DNA from 2 places in the Thalassotalea piscium genome. Region 1 is predicted to be linked to the other one. Evidence: predicted binding sites of a transcription regulator. Region 1 holds the regulator's gene; the other holds the start of a gene.
What was found. Region 1 encodes MetJ, which represses methionine synthesis genes. Its sites were predicted from a motif close to TAGACGTCTAGACGTCTA; they were not measured.
Positions count from the first base shown of each region.

Region 2: the regulator MetJ is predicted to act here: its motif matches at 2,356-2,373, upstream of QUD79_RS07715 (cystathionine beta-lyase).

Region 1 is NZ_AP027362.1:3,526,874-3,532,455, reverse strand. It holds gene QUD79_RS15745 (adenylosuccinate synthase) at 1-1,235, shown strand, start outside; gene QUD79_RS15740 (malic enzyme-like NAD(P)-binding protein) at 1,463-2,704, shown strand; gene metJ (met regulon transcriptional regulator MetJ) at 2,770-3,099, opposite strand; gene metB (cystathionine gamma-synthase) at 3,353-4,513, shown strand; gene metL (bifunctional aspartate kinase/homoserine dehydrogenase II) at 4,545-5,582, shown strand, end outside.
Region 2 is NZ_AP027362.1:1,791,761-1,797,342, reverse strand. It holds gene pxpB (5-oxoprolinase subunit PxpB) at 1-307, opposite strand, end outside; gene pxpA (5-oxoprolinase subunit PxpA) at 351-1,067, opposite strand; gene QUD79_RS07715 (cystathionine beta-lyase) at 1,106-2,278, opposite strand; gene QUD79_RS07710 (META domain-containing protein) at 2,873-3,343, opposite strand; gene QUD79_RS07705 (S10 family peptidase) at 3,662-5,182, opposite strand; gene tnpC (IS66 family transposase) at 5,492-5,582, opposite strand, start outside.

The sequences.
Region 1 (5,582 bases):
TAGACCTTCTAACAGATAAAGCTAAGTACGTGGTGCGCTATCAAGGTGGCCATAATGCTGGTCATACATTAGTGATTGACGGTGAAAAAACTGTTCTTCATTTGATTCCATCAGGTGTTTTACGTGAAAACGTTAAATGTTTGATCGGAAATGGTGTCGTACTTTGTCCGAAAGCGCTGATGACAGAGATCAATATGCTAGAAGCCCGTGGTGTTCCTGTCCGCGAGCGTCTATTAATTAGTGATGCTTGTCCGCTTATTCTTCCTTATCACAATGCCTTGGACGCCGCGCGCGAAATAGCACGTGGTAATAAACCAATTGGTACTACTGGCCGTGGTATTGGTCCAGCTTATGAAGATAAAGTGGCTCGTCGTGGCTTACGTGTAGGTGATTTATTTTGCGCAGAGACTTTTGCAATAAAGTTAAAAGAAATTATGGAATACCATAACTTTGTTTTAACAACCTATTACAAAGTTGAGCCGGTTAGTTATGAACAAACATTGTCTGATGCTTTAGAAGTTGGTGAAATCATCAAAGGTATGGTTGCCGATATTCCTGAATTATTAGATCAATCTCGCAAAGCGGGTGAGTCTATTATGTTCGAAGGCGCCCAAGGTACTCTGCTTGATATTGATCACGGAACATACCCTTATGTAACTTCATCAAATACTACGGTAGGCGGTGTAGCCACAGGTTGTGGTTTTGGGCCATTACATTTAGATTATGTTTTAGGTATTACAAAAGCTTATACAACGCGTGTTGGTTCAGGGCCTTTTCCAACTGAACTCAATGATGAGATTGGTGAGCACTTAGGTACTGTTGGTCATGAATTTGGTGCCACTACAGGGCGCGAGCGTCGTTGTGGCTGGTTTGATGCTGTTGCGATGCATCGAGCAGTTCAAGTGAATAGTATTACTGGTTTTTGCTTAACTAAGCTCGATGTTTTAGATGGCTTATCTACCTTAAAAATCTGCATAGGCTATAAAACAGCGAATGGCGATGTAATTACAGTACCACCAACAGCTGCCGAAGGTTACGAAAATGTAACGCCTGTCTATGAAGAAATGCCAGGTTGGAGCGAAAAAACAGTTGGTGCAACGTCTAAAGATAAACTACCTGCGAACGCAATTGCTTATATTAAGCGTATAGAAGAAATTACTGGTGTACCTGTTGATATAATTTCTACAGGTCCTGATAGAAACGAAACGATTATTTTAGTTAATCCATTCGAGTAAAATCAGCAAAAGTTAATTTCTTATAAAAACCAGCGTTTATCGCTGGTTTTTTTATACTTAGTATTTGATATAAACCTAACGAGAAGAACATAATATAGTTATATAGCTGCTAGAAATTGTTTATATGCAAATGCTCTTGATTGCTTCAAGGTAAATGAAATACCATAGCCGTACTTATCATATTAACAATAATAAATTATTATCACTCAACGCATTTAGGAAGAAACATGACTGATTTACGTCAAGAGGCATTAGATTATCACGCATTACCCATTCCAGGAAAAATAAGTGTCGAACTGACGAAACCCGCAGAAACAAGCTACGACCTTTCATTAGCGTATAGCCCCGGTGTTGCTGAGCCTGTTAGAGCAATTGCTGAAAATCCTGACGATGTTTATAAATATACCGGTAAAGGAAATACAGTTGCGGTTGTAACTAATGGCACTGCCATTTTAGGCTTAGGCAATTTAGGTCCTATGGCGGCTAAACCAGTAATGGAAGGTAAGGCGTTACTATTCAAGCGTTTTGCAGGTATTAATTCATTCGATATTGAAGTTAAGCATAAAACAACTGAAGATTTCATTGATACCGTTGCCAACATTGCAGACAGTTTTGGTGGAATTAATCTTGAAGATATAAAAGCGCCTGAATGTTTTATTATCGAGAAAGCACTAATTGAACGTTGTAAGGTACCTGTTTTTCATGATGATCAACATGGCACTGCTATTGTAACTGCAGCTGGTTTACTAAATGCGCTTGATGTACAAGGTAAAAATATTAAAGAAGCTGATATTGTTTGTATGGGCGCAGGCGCGGCTGCAATTGCTTGCATGGACTTGTTGATCAAGTGTGGTGCACAGCGTGAAAAAATATACATGCTAGATACTAAGGGAGTTATTCATACCCGTCGCGATGATCTTAACGAATATAAGCGTTCATTTGCTAATAATACAGACAAACGAACTTTAGAAGATGTGATTGATGGTGCTGATGTTTTTGTAGGTGTTTCAGGGCCTGATGTTTTATCTGCTGAGCATGTGAAAATGATGGCTCCTAAACCAGTGATATTTGCTTGCTCGAATCCAGATCCTGAAATTAAGCCTGAATTAGCATTATCTGCACGCGATGACGTAATTATAGCAACAGGTCGTTCTGATTATCCAAACCAAGTAAATAACGTACTGTGCTTTCCATTTATTTTCCGTGGTGCATTAGATGTAAGAGCAAGAACAATCAACGATGAAATGAAGGTTGCTTGTGTTCATGCTATTCGTGAGTTAGCGAAAGAGCCGGTTCCACAAGAGGTATTGGCGGCCTCAGGTGTTAGCGAATTAACATTTGGTAAAGAATATATAATTCCTAAGCCAATGGACTCACGACTGTGTGGCCGTGTAGCTAGAGCTGTAGCTATTGCTGCAGTAGAATCGGGTGTTGCGGCACTAGACCTACCTGCGAACTACATGAAATAGGTGCTAGCAAATATAAAAAAGCCAACGAATAGTTGGCTTTAATATTTTAATACATCAGAATTAAATTAAACTTCGTCATCATCATATTGCGAAAAGTCGGTAATGCCTTGCTCAGTTAGTATTTTTCTCACACTTGCAGGCAACTTCTCTAAGTTATCTTTCGCTAAGTCGTGATCGTCAGGTAAGGGTTGGCCAGTAAAAGCGTGTAAAAAAGCTTCACATAATAATTCACTGTTTGTAGCATGCCTTAAATTATTAATTTGGCGGCGCGTTCGCTCATCGGTAAGTACCTTGAGTACACGCAACGGAATGGAAACAGTGATCTTTTTAACTTGCTCACTTTTTTTTCCGTGTTCTGCGTATGGATTAATGTACTCGCCATTCCACTTTGCCATGAAGTTTCCTCTGATTTAATTTGTAATATATTTTTTATAATGGCGCTCGCACTAGTCAAACAGAGAGTAATGATGTTTGTACTAATTGAAAGCCCATAGAAATTCTAAGTATGATTTTACTGCTTGTGAGCTATGAGTCAACTATGAATGTGTAGAAGTGTAGATGTCTAAAAGTTCTTGACCGGAATATTGAAACCGTTTAGAGTTGTAGACGTCCAAACATCCATTTGAAATTGACTCTTTAGGTAAGCTCATGTCTGATAAAAAAAATGCCACTATTGCCGTTCGTGGTGGCATTAATACCGACAAACATCATGGTGCTGTTGTAGCGCCAATACATTTATCAAGCACCTATTCGCTAAAGGGACTTAACGATAAGCGTCAATTTGATTATTCTCGTACCGGTAATCCAACAAGATCAACTTTTGGCCAAGCTATAGCAGACCTAGAAAAAGGTGCGGTTGGTGTAGTCACCAGTACTGGTATGGCTGCCGTTCATCTTATTTGCCAATTACTGTCAGTTAACGACACTATCGTTATACCGCATGATTGTTATGGTGGTAGTTATCGATTATTTACTCATTTAGCTAAACGCGGCCAATTTAAATTGATTATTGTTGACCAAGATGATGAGCAAGCTTTACAACAAGCATTAGATCAAAAGCCGAAATTAGTCTTGATAGAAACACCAAGTAACCCACTGTTACGTATTGTTGATATTTCAAAAATTTGCCAAAAAAGCCATCAGGCGGGTGCTTTAGTTGCTGTTGATAATACTTTTTTATCGCCAATTTTACAGCAACCATTAACGCTAGGTGCTGATATCGTTTTTCACTCAACCACTAAATACATCAATGGTCATAGCGATGTTGTTGGCGGCGTATTAGTGACTAAAGATGTTGCCATTGGTGAAGAGCTAGCTTGGTGGGCTAATTGTATTGGTATTACGGGGTCGGCTTTTGATAGCTACCTAGCACTACGTGGTTTAAAAACGCTCCCTGTAAGAATAAAACAACACCAAGCCAATGCCGACCAAGTTGCTGCATTTTTACAAGAAAATACAGCTATTGAAAAGGTATACTACCCAGGGTTTATCACGCACCCAAATCATAATGTAGCTAAAAAACAGCAAGAGAGTGCGGGTGGCATGCTAAGTTTTGAAATAAAAGGTGGGATTGCGGCGGTTGAAAAATTATTTGCTAACTTAACCTTATTTACACTGGCGCAGTCGTTAGGAGGAGTTGAGAGTTTAATTAGCCATCCTTCCACTATGACTCACGCTAGTATGGAGCATTCGGCACAAATTGAAGCCGGTATTACTGAGTCATTAGTGCGTATTTCTGTAGGTATTGAAGACATTGACGATATTATTGCTGATTTAGCACAAGGGCTCGTTGCTAGTCAGCGACAGTAGTTTAATTGATTTTAGAAGTGTAACTCTTATTATGGAACAGTCATCAAATGCTGTCGCGTTAAGCGCAGAAAATAACCAATTAGCAAAACAAGCAGTACAAGTTCATAAATTTGGTGGTAGTAGCTTAGCAGATAAAGCATGTATCGAGCGTGTGATAGGTATTATTCAGCATCACTGCCATTTAAACGATATTGTGGTGGTGTCTGCTAATGGTAAAACTACCGACCAATTATTTGCGGTGCTAGGCTTAGCAAAATTAGATGACCCAACCTTAAATGATGAAATTATCGCACTGAAAGAAAACCAAGCGGGGTTAATTTCTTCACTATTGAATAAATCGAGTGCTGCACGTTTAATTGAATACTTAGAGCAAGACATTAGCCAGTTAATTAGCTGGCTACGCACAGACGTTAATGCATTTGAAAATGATTTACTCGGCTTTGGTGAGTTATGGTCAGCACGATTAATGTCTGCAGTGTTAAATGAGCGTGTTTGTCCAAGTCATTACCTAGACGCTCGGGACTTTTTAGTGATTAATAATGAGCGTGATTGCCAAGTTGAATATCCGTTAAGTGAGAAACAGTTATTAGCATGCCGAAAGGCGGATAAGCTTACTGTTGTAACTGGCTATATAAGTAAAGATGTTGACGGTTTAACTAAAACCTTGGGTCGCAATGGTAGTGACTATTCTGCCACTATTATGGCGGCTTTAGTTGGTGCAGGAAATGTAACATTGTGGACTGATGTTGATGGTATATACAGCGCTGATCCGCGGGTTGTTCCTCATTCTCGAAAATTACACCGCTTACCTAATGGTGTTGCAAAAGAATTAGGCCGTTTGGGTAACCCTGTACTTCACGCTAAAACATTACAGCCATTAAATAACCATAGTACACATTTACATGTTGCAAGTAGTTTCGCCCCTGAGGTGAGCGGTACAGAAATCGGCTCTTTTGGCCAAATAGCCAAACAAGAGTTGTCAGTAACCTATTTAAACGACTTATTATTGGCACGCAGCGAAAGCTTTATAGGTGCCAAGGGCAAGCTTGCCGCAGAAGAATTTTCAGCG
Region 2 (5,582 bases), 1.7 Mb from region 1:
CATCATAATAAATAGGTAATGTTAAAGTTTTAGTAGATAAACTATTCACACTATAAAGCTGTTGATTGCTGTTTAACATCAGGTTTTCAACCAAAGATTGGCATTGGTTAAAGCTTGATTTATCTGTGTCGAAAACAATTAATAAACTATGATATGCAGGGATCACGTTTAGTACAATATTGGCTAATTTAAGCTGTACTTTATGTGAAATGCTAGCAACATAGCGAATTATATCGGCATTTTTCTTTTCATTGTTTACACTTGCGGCAAGGGTGAAATAGATGATAAAAGCATTTTCACCGGCAATTTCACAATGATACTGATACCTTGGTTGTTTATTTAATAATGACTTACTGATGACAGAGTTCCTTTAGTTCTTTGATCAGGTCCACACCGTCTTTATTATCACCATGTACACATACAGTTTGTGCATTTAACGGTAATAAGCGCTTGCCAGAGGTTTCAACGGTTTGGGTTGCAATTAATTGCTGTACTTGAGCTAAAGTTTGTTCTTTATTGAGCACAGCACCACTTACGGTACGTGACATCAGAAAACCATCATCTGTATAGCGTCTATCAGCGAATGCTTCAAATATAAGTTCAATACCAAAAGCGTTCGCTAATTGTCTAAAATGTTGGTTATTGGGAGTTGCCAATAGCATCAACTTTAATGACGAATTTATTTGCTCAATCACTTTTAAGATCAATATAAATAACTGTTCGTCATTAATCATATCATTATATAGCGCGCCGTGTGGTTTAACGTAACTCACTTCTTGTCCATTCTCATGTGCAAGCAGACACACTAAACTAATTTGCTGGTATAGGGTTTCAGTAAGCTCTTGCTTTGAAATATTTATCGACTTTCGACCAAAATTTTCACGATCAGGGTAGCTTGGATGTGCGCCAATTTCCACTTGATACTTTTTAGCTAGCTTCAAGGTCGATTTTATTAACGCTGTACTGCCTGCATGTGCTGCACAACAAATATTTGCCATATCAATAAAGGGCATTACCAACTCTGCAACACCATTATCTATCTCAGCAAGATCACAATTTAATTTCATTCTATTTTTGCCAGTCAACATTCATAAGAACAACCTTATTAAAGTGTTTGGTTTAATCGTTCAAACCCATGAGTTAAGTCTTCGATAAGATCATCAACATTCTCTAAACCTATATGCAAACGAATTAATGGATAGGTATCATCCCACGTAGTTACCGAACGGGTTCTACTGACATTAGTAACCCCTAAAATAAGGCTTTCGAATCCGCCCCATGAGTATCCCATCTTAAAATGTTTCATTCCATCAAGTAAGGCATTTAATGAATGCTGGTTTCCACGAGTAAGTACAAATGAAAATAAGCCATTGCTGCCTGTAAAATCACGTTGAAAAAATTCATGCCCAGGACAAGAATTAAAAGCAGGATGTAGTATTTTTCCTACTTCTTCACGTGTTTGTAACCACTTTACTATTTTTAATGTGCTTTCTTGATGCTGTTTTAGCCGAACAGCAAGTGTGCGAATACCTCTCAAAGCAAGGTATAAGTCATCTGGTGATGTACATTGCCCCATTAGGTAGCTATTTTCACGCAATGTTGGCCAATACTCTTCTGTACTTGTTGCTGTGCCCAACATCACATCCGAATGGCCAACTATGTATTTAGTGGCAGCTTGAATTGAAATGTCTACACCAAAGTCAAACGGTTGAAAATTAACACCTGCAGACCAAGTATTATCTAACATTACAATACAACTATGTTGGTGTGCAATTTTAGCCAAGGTAGGCACATCTTGTACTTCCATAGTAATTGAACCTGGCGATTCTAAAAATAATATACGAGTGTTACTTTGAATTAATTGTTCAATGCCTGCACCAATCATAGGATCATAATAAGTGGTTTCAACACCCATGCGTTTAAGCACGTTCTCACAAAAATCACGGGTCGGCTCATAAGTATTATCAGCCATTAAAATATGATCACCCGTTTTAACGAACGCCAAAATTGCATTGGTAATAGCGGCAGTACCTGAAGGATAAATAGCACAACCTGCTCCGCCCTCCAACTCATTCATTGCATCAGCAAAAGCAAACGCGGTAGTTGTTCCTCGGCGGCCGTAGAATAAAACCTGTTTACCACGATTTGAAGTTGCGTGTTTCATTTGTTTAACAGAATCAAACACTACAGTGGAGGCACGCTCAACGGGTGGATTAACGACGCCTCTAGTCCATTTAGACTGACGGCCAGCATTGATTATTTTAGTTTCTTTTTTCATAATTTACCCTGCTTTGGCGAAAGTATTAATAAGTGTCATCTTGTATTAAACATAAATTAAAACAACAGTTGGCAGTCTAGCCATCTAAAAGTAAAATTACAACGAATTTATCACCATGGTAATTAACACTATTGGTAAATTATGTTGTATTGGTTCAACTAAAGCTGTTGACTTTTCGCGGCCAAGTTTGGTGTAGATAAAAACGCTTTTAAGCCAAATAATTGTATGTGCGGTGACGAGCACTGTAATAAAAAGGTGTTATTGTTTTTCTTAAGTAACCTGAGTTCGGGATAATGGATGTGCATAAAAACATTTAAAATAATAGTTTACAGTGCTTTAGGTGACTTTTATAAGTGCTAGGTGCATTGTAACTCAACCAATGCTAAAAGTTTTGTGTGAATCAAGGCTAATTTGTGTACCTAATAGCTGGCTATTAGTAGCAAATTATACGCAGATACGCGCGAAAATCTTAGCTTTGGTGTACTTAGCTTATCCCGAACTCAGGTTAAGTAGTAACCAGAGAATAAACATTAATTAAACCTTACACATCCATGTGCAAATTTAAGTCACGTTTATAAAAGACAAGGTCAGTATTTACAAATACACCGCATTAAACAGCGCTATTACTTTTTTATGTTTGTTAAGTAGTGTTAATGAGTTTGTATTAATTTGATAAAAAGCAGTATCTCTTAATACATTAAAGTACGTTTGTTCGTTAATGTTACTATCAGGGCAAGCTCTTTTGGTTGATGCAACACCAACAAACTTTAATTCCCCTTCCCCTTTAAGTAGTTCTTCTGCTTCAAACTCACCAAAAAAACTATTACAACCAGAAAAACCAGATAGACGATTATCGTCCGCGTTCATAATCATGTGTCGTTCTTGGTCTTGATTTTGCTGCATAGTTACAGCATTACCATTAAGTTGTGTAAGTTTCCAGTAAGCTGAGGTGAGTGTAGCCGTATTAATAGTTTCCTGCTCAATGTCTTGTGTGTTTATGTTCGATTGGCAACCAGCTAATAAGGCAGATAAAGAAATAAGGCCAGCAAAAATAAGTTTATTCAAAGTGTTCTCCTACAATAGTCTAATTGTGTAATTTAAGCAGGAATTGAGCAAGTACGCGAGCTTTTAGTTTGATCAATATCGCTGATCGCTATACTCATTCTAATTTGGGCAGTATTTTTAATGTCGTAATTACTAGGGCGTGTTGATCTTATTTCAGCTGAGCATTCAATATTGTAAAAGGCTCGGCGGAAGTAATAGAGTCACTCCTCATAAAGAAGCGAAAATGCAGTAAATAATAAAACACGCAATATGAGTATATTAAGGTTGCTAGTCTCTTATTAAACTAGACCAACAACCTTTATTGCAGAAGATGTGAATCTATTTTGAGTGATATTTTGCGGGTGTACCTTTATCAGGTAAAGTTGCTTGCATAAACTCACGAATATCTTGGTTAGACGCTTTAAGATCTTCATAACGTAAATACATCATATGACCACTTTTGTAACCTTTAAATGACAATCTATCTTTCATTTTACCACTGGGGTCTAGCTGCCATAATGTGTATTTAGCATCAAAATAATTGGTTGCGCCATCATAATAACCCGATTGAACCATTACGTTTAAATAGGGATTTTGTGCCATGGCTAAGCGTAAGTTTTCTCCGGTTCTATTATTCGATCTATCCCACGGATGAACATTACCAAACATATTGTATTTTATATCAGTTTTATAATTAAGCTCTTCACGCAAATAGTAATTAATTGCTGGGGTAAAGCTGTGTAACCAAGACGTTAACTCAGCATTATAGTCTGGTCTGCTACCGGTTACTTTCTCGTCAATACCTAAATATCTTGAATCTAAACGGCCAACAGTTTGTTCACGATCACGAAGAATTTCTTTCCAGAAATATGACGCTTCAATATCTAAATTATTACGTAATACTTCTTGTACTGACAAACCAGAATAGCGTGATACCTGCTTTGCAATGTTTTGCTTTTCTTGGGCTTCAATAAACCCACCCTTTGCGAGTGCGGGTAAATATTTTTCTACGGTAAATTTTTCTATCTCTGGTAGTATTTCTAACAGATCACGGTTTTGTAGGTCTTCAGCTAACGCTTTATGATACCAAGCTGTTGCTGCAAAGTAAGGTAAGCGATTTGCAGCTTCCACAGGGCCTTCACGTTTAATGCCTATTTCTGTGGGCGAAACTAAAATAACGCCATTAAGGTACATCCATTGGCGAGCTTGTAATTCAAGTGCTAAACCAGCAACGCGTGTGGTGCCATAGCTTTCACCAATAAGATATTTGGGGGATTGCCAGCGATTATTACGAGTAACAAAAGTGTTCACCCAATCAGCCAAATATTTTATATCTGCATTTACGCCAAAGAACATACTTTTTTGTTCAGCCTTTGAAGGCATTTTACCTTCTTTGTTCGGTAACACTCGAGAATATCCGGTATTTACAGGGTTAACAAAAACAATATCCGCTGTATCTAAAATTGAGTAATCATTGGGTTTAACACCGTAAGGCTGTAACGGATAACCTTCGCTGTCGACGTTAAGTACTTTAGGACCAGTATAGGCAATATGCATCCAAACCGATGCTGAGCCTGGTCCACCATTAAATGAAATAAGTAATGGGCGAGCAGCTCTGTCTTTTACTTTTGAACGCTGGTAATAGGTATAAAAAAGGGTTGCTGTTGGATTACCTTCTTCATCCCATACAGGCTGAGTACCTGTAGTTGCAGTGTAATCGAATTTCTTACCTTTCACAGAAGTACTGTGACTTGTGGTAATACTTTCATCAATAGCTATTTTGCGTTCAAATTCTGCATGTACAGAAGTTGATAGCAACAATAAAAGGCTAAACAGTTTTATATAATGACTAAACTTCATCACAATGTCCTTAGTGGTAATGGGTAAGCTTTATAGTGTTTTAAATGCGAGTGTAATTATATAATCGTAAGCGTCGGTTAAACCACACCTAAATTTTTTATTCAGCATTATTTGCAATATTTCATCCTTATTCTAGACTTAAAAAGTTGGTAACAACAGCAAGCTGGATGCTTGTTTAGGGAAGCTTTACGGATGAGGTGATGTAGCGAGGATTGCTATGAGGGATGAAGTAAACAGGGAGTGTTGATCACGGATGATTACCTCTGTTTTACCTTTCGTTTTTATTTCTGCATTATCATTTTCTACTGACTAACGCTTGATGTTCCACGGCAATATTGCGTCAATATCAGGGTGTGGTTTACATAACTCTTCAAGACATTGCTTGACATAATCAAATGGA